One region of the Streptacidiphilus sp. MAP12-20 genome, then DNA from elsewhere that is predicted to be linked to it. Evidence: riboswitches for the same ligand, from Rfam matches in the RefSeq annotation. Region 1 holds a riboswitch; the other holds the start of a gene.
What was found. Region 1 has a riboswitch for thiamine pyrophosphate ahead of ABIA32_RS01240 (cytosine permease). Riboswitches for the same ligand answer to the same signal wherever they lie in the genome.
Positions count from the first base shown of each region.

Region 2: linked by a shared signal. The riboswitch ahead of thiO (glycine oxidase ThiO) and the one ahead of ABIA32_RS01240 (cytosine permease) in region 1 are both predicted to bind thiamine pyrophosphate.

Region 1 covers NZ_JBGCCK010000001.1:277,642-282,481, reverse strand. The annotation lists gene ABIA32_RS01260 (hypothetical protein) at 24-206, shown strand; gene ABIA32_RS01255 (hypothetical protein) at 909-1,247, shown strand; tRNA gene ABIA32_RS01250 (tRNA-Ser) at 1,382-1,468, opposite strand; gene ABIA32_RS01245 (S1C family serine protease) at 1,561-3,057, opposite strand; TPP riboswitch at 3,242-3,370, shown strand; gene ABIA32_RS01240 (cytosine permease) at 3,369-4,730, shown strand.
Region 2 covers NZ_JBGCCK010000008.1:253,421-258,260, reverse strand. The annotation lists gene ABIA32_RS13805 (enoyl-CoA hydratase family protein) at 1-346, opposite strand, end outside; gene ABIA32_RS13800 (hypothetical protein) at 481-666, shown strand; gene ABIA32_RS13795 (NAD(P)/FAD-dependent oxidoreductase) at 774-1,943, opposite strand; TPP riboswitch at 1,968-2,079, shown strand; gene thiO (glycine oxidase ThiO) at 2,089-3,276, shown strand; gene thiS (sulfur carrier protein ThiS) at 3,273-3,494, shown strand; gene ABIA32_RS13780 (thiazole synthase) at 3,500-4,294, shown strand; gene pknB (Stk1 family PASTA domain-containing Ser/Thr kinase) at 4,342-4,840, shown strand, end outside.

The DNA.
Region 1 (4,840 bases):
CGTGTCTTCACAAGCTTCCCCCGTTGAAGCTGTCCCCGGCCAGCGAGGCGGAAGAGACGGACCGTCTCGCCCTCACTGGAGTGATCATGCTTGCCCAGGCTGCGCTGTCGCGTCAAGCTGAGGCCAGCGATCGCGAACTGATCGTGCGCTGTGTCCGGGACGAGGCCGAACTGCGCGACCTGGATCTGCTACCACGCGACCGCTAGAAGAGATATCCCGCGTTAGGGGCCAGGGGTGGAAGCGGCCGGGCCCGTTCCGGCGGGGGCTGCTGCGGGGTTGAGGCTCGCCGTTCAGGCCTGGGGCCGACGTCACGCTGCGCGACGGAGCCCCATTCCATCAAGGTCAAGGCGCTGGAGGACCCTGCGCTTCTGCGACCGGCCCTTGATGCGCTGACACTTCGACCCGACGGGAGCAAAGCTGCCGAAAACACGGTCCGCCGCAAGCGCATGGTGCTGAGCAACGTGCTGCGCTACACAGTCGAAGAGAAAGGACTCCTCACAGCAAACCCACTGCACCGCGTGGACTGGTCGCCTGCCGAGAGCGACGATGAGATTGACTTCCGCTACATCCCTGGTCCTGCTGTGGCCCGCGCCCTGCTGGGGGCTTTCCGTGACTCCGGACCCCGCGGCAAGCATCTGCACGCGTTCTTCGGATGTCTCTAGTACGCGGCCATGCGCCCCGGAGAGATCGTCGCGCTCAAGGAGTCAGACTGCACCCTGCCGCCCAACGCAGCAGAGACCGTGAAGGAGTGGGGCGAACTACTGCTCGGGGAGAGCCGCCCGGAGGCGGGAGGCGGTTGGACGGACGAGGGTACGCCATACGAGAAGCGAGGCCTCAAGCGCAGAAAGCCCGGTGCAACGCGAACCGTACCAATTCCACCAATTCTCGTACATCTACTCCGAGAGCACATGGCTGAGTACGGCACCGCCGATGACGGAAGGCTATTCCGGGCAGCAAGGGGAGGGCGGGTGCGGCCAACCGAGTACTGCGCTGCCTGGGAAAGGGCACGAAAGGCGGTGCTGTCTCCCGGTGAGGTCGAAGCCAAGCTCGCGGAAGTGCCCTATTCACTTCGGCATGCGGGCGTTTCCCTGTGGATCAAGTCGGGCGTGGACCCTGCGGAGGTTGCAGCGCGGGCAGGACACAGCATCGCTGTGCTGTATCGCTTCTACGCCAAGATCCTCAAGGGTAGCCAGCAGCACTCGAACAGCCTGATTGCCCGCGAGCTTGACGAGGAAGTCCAGCCTTGACCTTGGCCCACGGCTGGCCCATACGCACTGGTCAGCGCTGGGATTCAGGCGAGAAAGGGAGACAGCCCCGAACGCCGAAGGGGTGCCCCGGCAGCCGGGACACCCCTTCTGACCAGCACCTAGGCTGACCTCGGCGGAGTCTGTGGGATTTGAACCCACGGTGACATCGCTGCCACGACGGTTTTCAAGACCGTTCCCTTAGGCCGCTCGGGCAAGACTCCTGGCGCGGACGGCGCGATCGCGCGTCACGTTCTGACGCGATCACGGTCCACGCCAGGGATCTTCTCACGACTTGGCCTGTACGTGGCGGTGATTACTGGTTGTCACCCACACGGGAGCCAAGAGTCACCGTCGTGGTGTGGGACTGACCGTTGCGCGTGTAGATCACGGTGACCTTGTCGCCCGGGTGGTGCGCCCAGATCTCGCTGACCAGGGTGGGGCCGGAGTCGATCAGGACGCCGTCGAGGGAGGTGATGACGTCGCCCGGCTTCAGGCCGGCCTGGTCGGCCGGGCCGCCCGGGGTGACCGGCTGGGTGCCCTGGACGGGGCTGGTGTTGATGCGGGCGCCGTCGCCGGTGAAGGTGTCGTCGCGGAGGATGCCGAGGATCGGGTAGGTCGGCGTGCCGGTCCTGATCAGCTGCTGGGCGACCCACTTGGCCTGGTTGATCGGGATCGCGAAGCCCAGGCCGATGCTGCCGGACTGGCCGCTGCCGCTCTGCTGGCCGGTGGACTGGATCGCCGAGTCGATGCCGATGACCTGGCCCTCGGCGTTCATCAGCGGGCCGCCGGAGTTGCCGGGGTTGATCGACGCGTCGGTCTGGAGGGCGTTCATGTACGAGGTCTGCGCGCCGGTCTGGTCGCCGGAGGCGACCGGACGGTTCTTCGCGCTGACGATGCCCGAGGTGACCGTGCCGGAGAGCCCGAAGGGCGCGCCGATCGCGATCGTGGCGTCGCCGACCTGGACCGCGTCGGAGTCGCCCAGCGGCAGCGGGACCAGCTTCTCCTTCGGCGTCGAGTCGAGCTTGATCACCGCGACGTCGTAGCCCTGGGCCCGGCCGACCACGGACGCGCCGTAGCTCGCGCCGTCGGCGAACTTCACCGTCAGCTTGCCGCCACCGACCGAGGGCGCGACGACGTGGTTGTTGGTGAGGATGTGGCCCTGGGTGTCGAAGATGAACCCGGTGCCGGTGCCGGACTCGGAGGAGCCGGTCGCCTCGATGGTGACCACACTCGGCAGCGCCTTGGCGGCGATGGCGGCGATGGAGCCCGGCGGACGGCTGAGCTGGTTCGGGTCGGTCGCACTGGAGACCGTCGTGCTGGTGCCGCCGCCGCCGGAGTTACGGCTCTCCATCCAGGCGCCGATGCCGCCGCCCACACCGCCCGCGACGATCGCCGTCGCGGCGAGCAGGGCGACGAAGCCGCCGCGGCGGCTGCCCTTGGGCTTGGTGACGATCTGGCCCTCGCCGAAGAGACCGGCGGGGGTGTCGGGAACGGGCGGAACCGGCGCGGTGCTCCAGTAGGGCTGATGCGGAGGCGGCTGGTGCGGCGGAGGAGGACCGACGGGCGCACCGTACGGGGGCGCCGGCGGTGCGGGCGGCGCTGGTGGCGTGACCGGCTGTGCGGCAGGCGCCGCAGGCGCGACGGACGGCGGCGCGGGGGCCGGGTAGTCGGCGAGGTCGGGGTCGGCCGGTGGCGCGACCGGGTTGCTCGCGGGCGCCTGCTCCGCCGGTCGATCCGCTCGATCCGCCGGAACCGCAGCGGGGGCGGGGCGCTCCGACCCGTCGAGCCCACCCTCGTGCTCGGTGCTCACGAAATGACCTCCTTTATAAGGGACCTACGTCCCTAGCATTCCGCACAGCTTGTCGGGGCATCGTAAGTCCCAGCCGTGCGTGCGGCATGGCGAGGCCGTGGACAGGCCGACGCCGTGGAGCCGCCGCCGTGGACAGGGCTTGGCCCGGCCGGGCAGTCAGCCTTACCATGCCCTCGAACACACGCATCATATTCGCGGGAGCTTGGACCTCATTCCAGGCTGAGAGGGCAGCAGGCCGCACCACGCGGCAGGGCAGCCGACCGCCTGAACCTGACCGGGTAATGCCGGCGTAGGGAGCTCTGCAGACGGTCATGTCCGCCACGCTCGAACGCGACAACACCACCGGCCTCGCGCATGCCGAGGCCCCACTCGTCCTGGACACCGCGCCGCCGCGCACCCTGAGCTTCCGGGACCAGGGCGCCTTCTGGGCCAACCTCGGCGTCAGCCTGATCGGCTTCTCCAGCGCCGCCACGGTGATGGTCAACGCGAGCGGCAAGAACCTCGCGCTCGCCGCCTCGATCACGGCCATCGTCGTGGGCACCGTGGTCGGCACGCTGATGCTGGCGCTGGCCGCGCTGATCGGCGCGAAGACCGGAGCGCCCGCGATGGCGATCCTGCGCGGCCTGTTCGGCACGCGCCTCTCCTACGTGCCGACGATGCTGAACATCGCCCAGTGCGTCGGCTGGGGGGTCTACGAGCTGATCGTGATCACCCAGGGCGCGCAGGCGCTCTACGGCGGCATCCCGCGCTGGGCCTACGTCGTCGCGGCCGGTCTGCTGACCACGGCGATGACGATCCGGCCGCTGGGCTCGATCGCGGTGCTTCGCCGCTACGTCGCGATCGCCGTGGGCGTCTCGATGCTCTTCTTCACGGTCCAGCTGATCCGCCACGGCGTGCACAACCCGGGCGGCAGCAACTGGGACGGCTTCCTCGGGGCCACCGACTACGTGATCGCCGTGTCCATCTCCTTCGTGCCGCTGGCCGCCGACTACACCCGGCACTCGCGCACGGCGAAGGGCGCGTTCTGGGGCACCTTCTCCGGCTACACCGTCGCCCAGGTCTGGTGCTACCTGCTCGGCGTCATCGCGCTGACCCAGGTGGGCGGCGACCCGAACAAAATCTTCTCCACCTTCACCGGGCTGACCGCGGGCTGGCTCTTCTTCCTCGTGCTGGTGCTGCGCGAGGCCGACCAGTCCTTCGCCAACGTCTACTCGACGGCCATGTCGATCCACAACCTCTTCCCGAAGGTGGACCGGCGCGTGCTGACGCTGGGCATCGGCGCGCTGGTGACGGCCGGAGCGCTCTCCATCGACGGCTTCACCAACACCTATTACGCCTTCCTCGGCCTGATCGGCGCGGTCTTCGTGCCGCTGCTGGCGGTGCTGGCGGTGGACTTCTTCCTCGGCCGCGGCCGGGACGGCTGGGACCTGAGCGAGCAGGCGCCCACCCGCTGGCTGATGCTGCTGCCGTGGGTGATCGGCTTCGTGCTCTACGAGCTCATCTCTCCGGCGGCGCTCCCCTACACCTGGTGGACCGACTTCTGGACGCACGCCCAGAACGTCACCCACATCCACCCGACACTGTGGACCTCGGCCTCGCTGTTCTCCTTCCTGGCCGCGGGCGGCGTGACGCTGGCGCTGACTCCGCTGCTGCGCACGGGCAAGCGCGCCTAGCCCTTATCCGGCCGGGATCCGGCCCGACCCAAGGACCGCACGCCTACGAACCAAGATCGCGGAATGCTTCACGTGAAACACTTTGCGATCTTGGTCCGACAGGTCACTCC
Region 2 (4,840 bases), on a different contig from region 1:
CGACCGGGATCGGGCACTCGCGCATCGCGCGGACGACCTGGCCGGTCATCCGCGTGAAGTCGAGCAGCTCGTCGGGACGCATGGCGAGGGTGGCCCCGATGATCTCGTTGACGTCACCGCCCGAGCAGAAGGCGCGGCCCTCGCCGCGCAGCAGGATCGCGCGGGTGTCCCCGCGCTGGGGCAGTTCCGCGAGCAGATCGCGCAGGTCGGCGTAGGACTCGAAGGTCAACGCGTTCAGCTTGTCCGGCCGGTCCAGGGTGACCGTCAGCAGGCCCGCGTCGTCGCGGGTCAGGCGGAAGTGCCGCCAGTCCTCGGTGAAGGGAACGGATCCTCGGAACGGGCTCATGATGCGGCGACCTCCCGTGATGGCGACTGGCGTCACGAACACGATATGCGCTCGGACTGACACAAGGGAACGGTGGCGCCGGGGGATGAATCAGGCATACTGCAGACAGACATGCATACGAAGGAGTTCTGAGCATGCGTTACGCGCTGATCGCCGTGGTCCTGGCGGGAACCTGCGTCCTGGAGTGGGTCACCTCCCCGACGACGCTGGCCGCGCTGGCGGTCGTCCTCCCGACCCTGGCCCTGGCCCCCATCGCGATCCTCGCGGGCCGCCCCCTCGGGAACGAGGACGAGGCACCCGGCAACCGACGGGTCGCTTAGGGGCGCGAGGAACTGCGCGAGAAACCACCCTGTGCGGATGGCCCTGTCCGTTCGGTTCAGTGCCTACGCGGGTGGCTTGTCGCGCAGTTCCCCGCGCCCCTGATGGTTCAGGCGAGTGCAGCCTTCAACGGAATCGCGGGGTCGACGGCCTTCGTAAGATCCAGCCGGGCGCCCGCTTCGATGATCTTCCGTCCCTGCGCCAGATCCCGGGGGCGGTCCACCGCAAGAAGCGCGATCAGCGCGTCGCCCCGCAACCACAGCACGGTGTCCTCGCCGCGGGCGACCATCTCGTCACCCGCGTCCCAGTGACCAACGACCTGCACCATGTGACCGAACTGCTCCGACCAGAAGTACGGCACCGGGTCGTAGGCGACCTCGCCGCCCCGCAGGTTCGCCGCCACCACCCGCGCGCCCTGGAGCGCGTTGTCCCAGTGGTGAACCGCCAGCCGCTCGCCGTACCGCCGTGAAGGGAACGACGCGCAGTCCCCCACCGCGTAGACATGACGCAGTCCGCCCGCCCGGAGGAACGCGTCCGCCGCGACCGCGCCGCGGTCGTCGAGGGCGATGCCCGAGCCCGCGAGCCAGCCGTTGTCCGGGCGGGCGCCGATTCCGACGACCACGACGTCCGCCGCGATCTCCGTTCCGTCCGTCAGCCACACCGCGTCCCGCTCGACGCCGCTCACCGCCGCGCCGGTGATCAGCCGCGCGCCCGCCGCCGCGTACCAGCCCCGCGTCCGCTCGCCCAGCTCCGCCGGCAACGCGCCCGCCAACGGCGAGGACGCCGCCTCGACGACCGTGACCTCGCAGCCCAGCTGTCGCGCGACCGTCGCCGCCTCCGCGCCGATCCAGCCCGCGCCGACGACGGCCACCCGCGTGCCCGGCCGCAGCGCGGCCTTCAGCGCGACCGCGTCGTCCTGCGTGCGCAGCAGGAACGCCGACGCCGGCTGGCCGGGCAGCGCGATCGGAGCCGCGCCCGTCGCCAGCACCAGCTGCTCGAAGCCGAGATCCCCCGCGTCGGTCTTCAGCAGCCGCGCCTCGACGTCCACCGACAGCGCCCGCCGACCGAGCGCCAGCTCGACGCCGAGACCGGCGAAGTCGATCTCGAAGCGCGAGTGCTCAGCCTTGCCGAGCAGCACGTCCTTGGAGAGCGGCGGACGGTCGTACGGCGGGTGGGTCTCCGCGCCGAGCAGTACCAGCGAACCGTCGTAGCCCTGCTCCCGCAGCGCCACCGCCGTCTGCACCCCGGCCATCCCGGCCCCGACGATCACTACAGCCATTCGGCCACTGTATAGAGTGGGTCGAGAAGTAGACACGGGAGCCTGGAGCACCGGGCTGAGAGGGAGGCTGACGCGCCTCCGACCGTCCGAACCTGATCCGGGTCATGCCGGCGAAGGGAGTGCAGCAGCCTTGTCACGCACGTCCATGCACACAAGCAGCGACGTCCTGGTCATCGGCGGCGGGATCATCGGCCTCGCTGTGGCCTGGCGGACGGCCCAGCGCGGCCTGTCCGTGACCGTGCTCGACCCGGACCCCGGCCACGGCGCGAACCAGGTCGCCGCCGGGATGCTCGCGCCGGTCACCGAGCTCCAGTACGGCGAGGAGCCGCTGCTCCGCCTCGGCATCGCCTCGAACGCTCGCTACGCCGACTTCGTCGCCGAGCTCACCGAGGCGAGCGGCGGCCTCGACACCGGCTACCGCCGCTGCGGCACGCTCGCGGTCGCGCTCGACGCCGACGACCGGGCCGAACTACGGGAGGTGCACGCCTTCCAGCAGCGGCTCGGGCTGGCCACGGAGTGGCTGAACGGGCGTGAGTGCCGCCGCCTGGAGCCGATGCTGGCGCCGGACGTGCGCGGCGGGACGCTGGTCGCGGACGACCACCAGGTCGACGGCCGCCGTCTCGGCACCGCACTGCTCGCCGCCTGCCGCCGGGCCGGCGTCACGCTGCACCCCTCCCGCGCGGCCTCCGTCCTCACCGCGCACGGCCAGGCCGTCGGCGGCCTCGCCGAGGACGGCACCCGGCTCACCTCCGCGCAGACCGTGCTCGCCGCCGGTTCCTGGTCCGGCGAGCTGCCCGGCCTGCCGCCGGAGGCCCAGCTGCCGCTGCGGCCGGTCAAGGGCCAGGTGCTGCGGCTGCGGATGACGAACCTGCAGGGTGGCCCGCTGCCGATGCCGTTCCTCTCCCGCAACGTCCGCGCGGTCGTGCGCGGCTGCCACATCTACGTGGTCCCGCGCGAGGACGGCGAGCTGGTCGTCGGCGCGACCTCGGAGGAGCAGGGCTTCGACACGACGGTCACCGCCGGTGGCGTCTACGAGCTGCTGCGTGACGCGCACGAGCTGCTGCCGGGCATCACCGAGCTGCCGCTGGTCGAGACCGGCGCGGGCCTGCGTCCGGGCACCCCGGACAACGCGCCTTTGCTCGGCCCGACCGCACTGCCCGGTCTGGTCGCGGCCACCGGCCACTACCGCAACGGCGTGCTGCTCACCCCCGTCACCGGCGACGCGATCGCCGAGCTGCTGGCGACCGGCAGCCTGCCGCCCGAGGCGGCCCCGTTCACCCCGGCCCGGTTCGCCGACGCCGAAACCCCCGCCCCGCTGGAGCTCTCCCAATGACCGCCGACCGTGCCCCTGTCCGCCTCACCGTCAACGGAGAGCCCCGCTCCTTCCCGACCGGGACGACGCTCGCCGAGGTAGTCGCCCAGCTCAGCACCGCACCGAGCGGAGTCGCGGCGGCCGTCAACGAGGCCGTCGTGCCGCGCAGCGCCTGGACCGGGACCACCCTCGCCGACGCCGACCGCGTCGAAATCCTCACCGCCGTCCAGGGAGGCTGACCGCCATGGCTGACGACGTCCTGACCATCGCCGACCGCAGCTTCACCTCCCGGCTGATCATGGGCACCGGAGGCGCCCCCAGCCTGGAGGTGCTGGAGCACGCGCTGCGCATCTCCGGCACCGAGCTGACCACGGTCGCCATGCGCCGGATCAACCCGGCCGCGCGCGGCTCCGTGCTGGAGGTGCTGCAGCGCTGCGGCATCGCCGTGCTGCCGAACACCGCCGGGTGCTTCACCGCCGGGGACGCCGTCCTGACGGCCCGTCTCTCCCGCGAGGCACTGGGGACGAACTGGGTCAAACTGGAGGTCATCGCCGACGAGCGAACCCTCCTCCCCGACCCGATCGAGCTGCTGGACGCCGCCGAGACCCTGGTCGACGACGGCTTCGTGGTCCTCCCCTACACCAACGACGACCCGGTCCTGGCCCGCAAGCTGGAGGACGTCGGCTGCGCCGCCGTCATGCCGCTGGGCTCACCGATCGGCTCGGGCCTGGGCATCCGCAACCCCCACAACTTCCAGCTCATCGTGGAGCGGGCGAACGTCCCGGTCATCCTGGACGCGGGCGCGGGCACGGCGTCCGATGCCGCGCTGGCCATGGAGCTGGGCTGCGCGGCGGTGATGCTCGCCACGGCGGTGACCCGCGCGCAGGAGCCCGCGCTGATGGCGGAGGCGATGCGCAAGGGGGTCGAGGCGGGACGTCTGGCGTACCGGGCGGGCCGAATCCCGCGCCGCTTCCACGCCGAGGCGTCCTCACCGATGGAGGGCCGGGCCAGCTTCGACCCGGAGGCTCCGGCGTTCTGACGCCTACCGGGGCCCCTGGCCGCTCGCCGCCCCGTACACTCCGTGGGATGGACACGACGCTTCACGACCCCCTTCTCGGGCGCCTGCTCGATGACCGGTACCGGGTCGAGCAGCGGATCGCCGTGGGCGGCATGGCCACGGTGTACCGGGGCGTGGACACCCGACTGGACCGGGTGGTCGCGCTCAAGGTCATGCACCCGGGCTTCGCCTCCGATCCGGAGTTCGTCGAGCGGTTCATCCGCGAGGCCAAGGCCGTCGCCCGGCTCTCGCACCCGAACGTCGTGGGCGTCTACGACCAGGGCGACGACCACCGGTCGGCCCCGCCTGCGGTGTTCCTGGCCATGGAGTACGTGCCCGGCTGGACCTTGCGCGACCTGCTACGGGACCGGGGCGCGCTGAGCGTCCGCACGGTGCTGGACATCCTGGAGCCGGTGCTCGCCGCGCTCGGAGCCGCGCACCGGGCGGGACTGGTCCACCGCGACGTGAAGCCCGAGAACGTCCTGCTGACCGAGGACGGCCGGGTCAAGGTGGCCGACTTCGGACTGG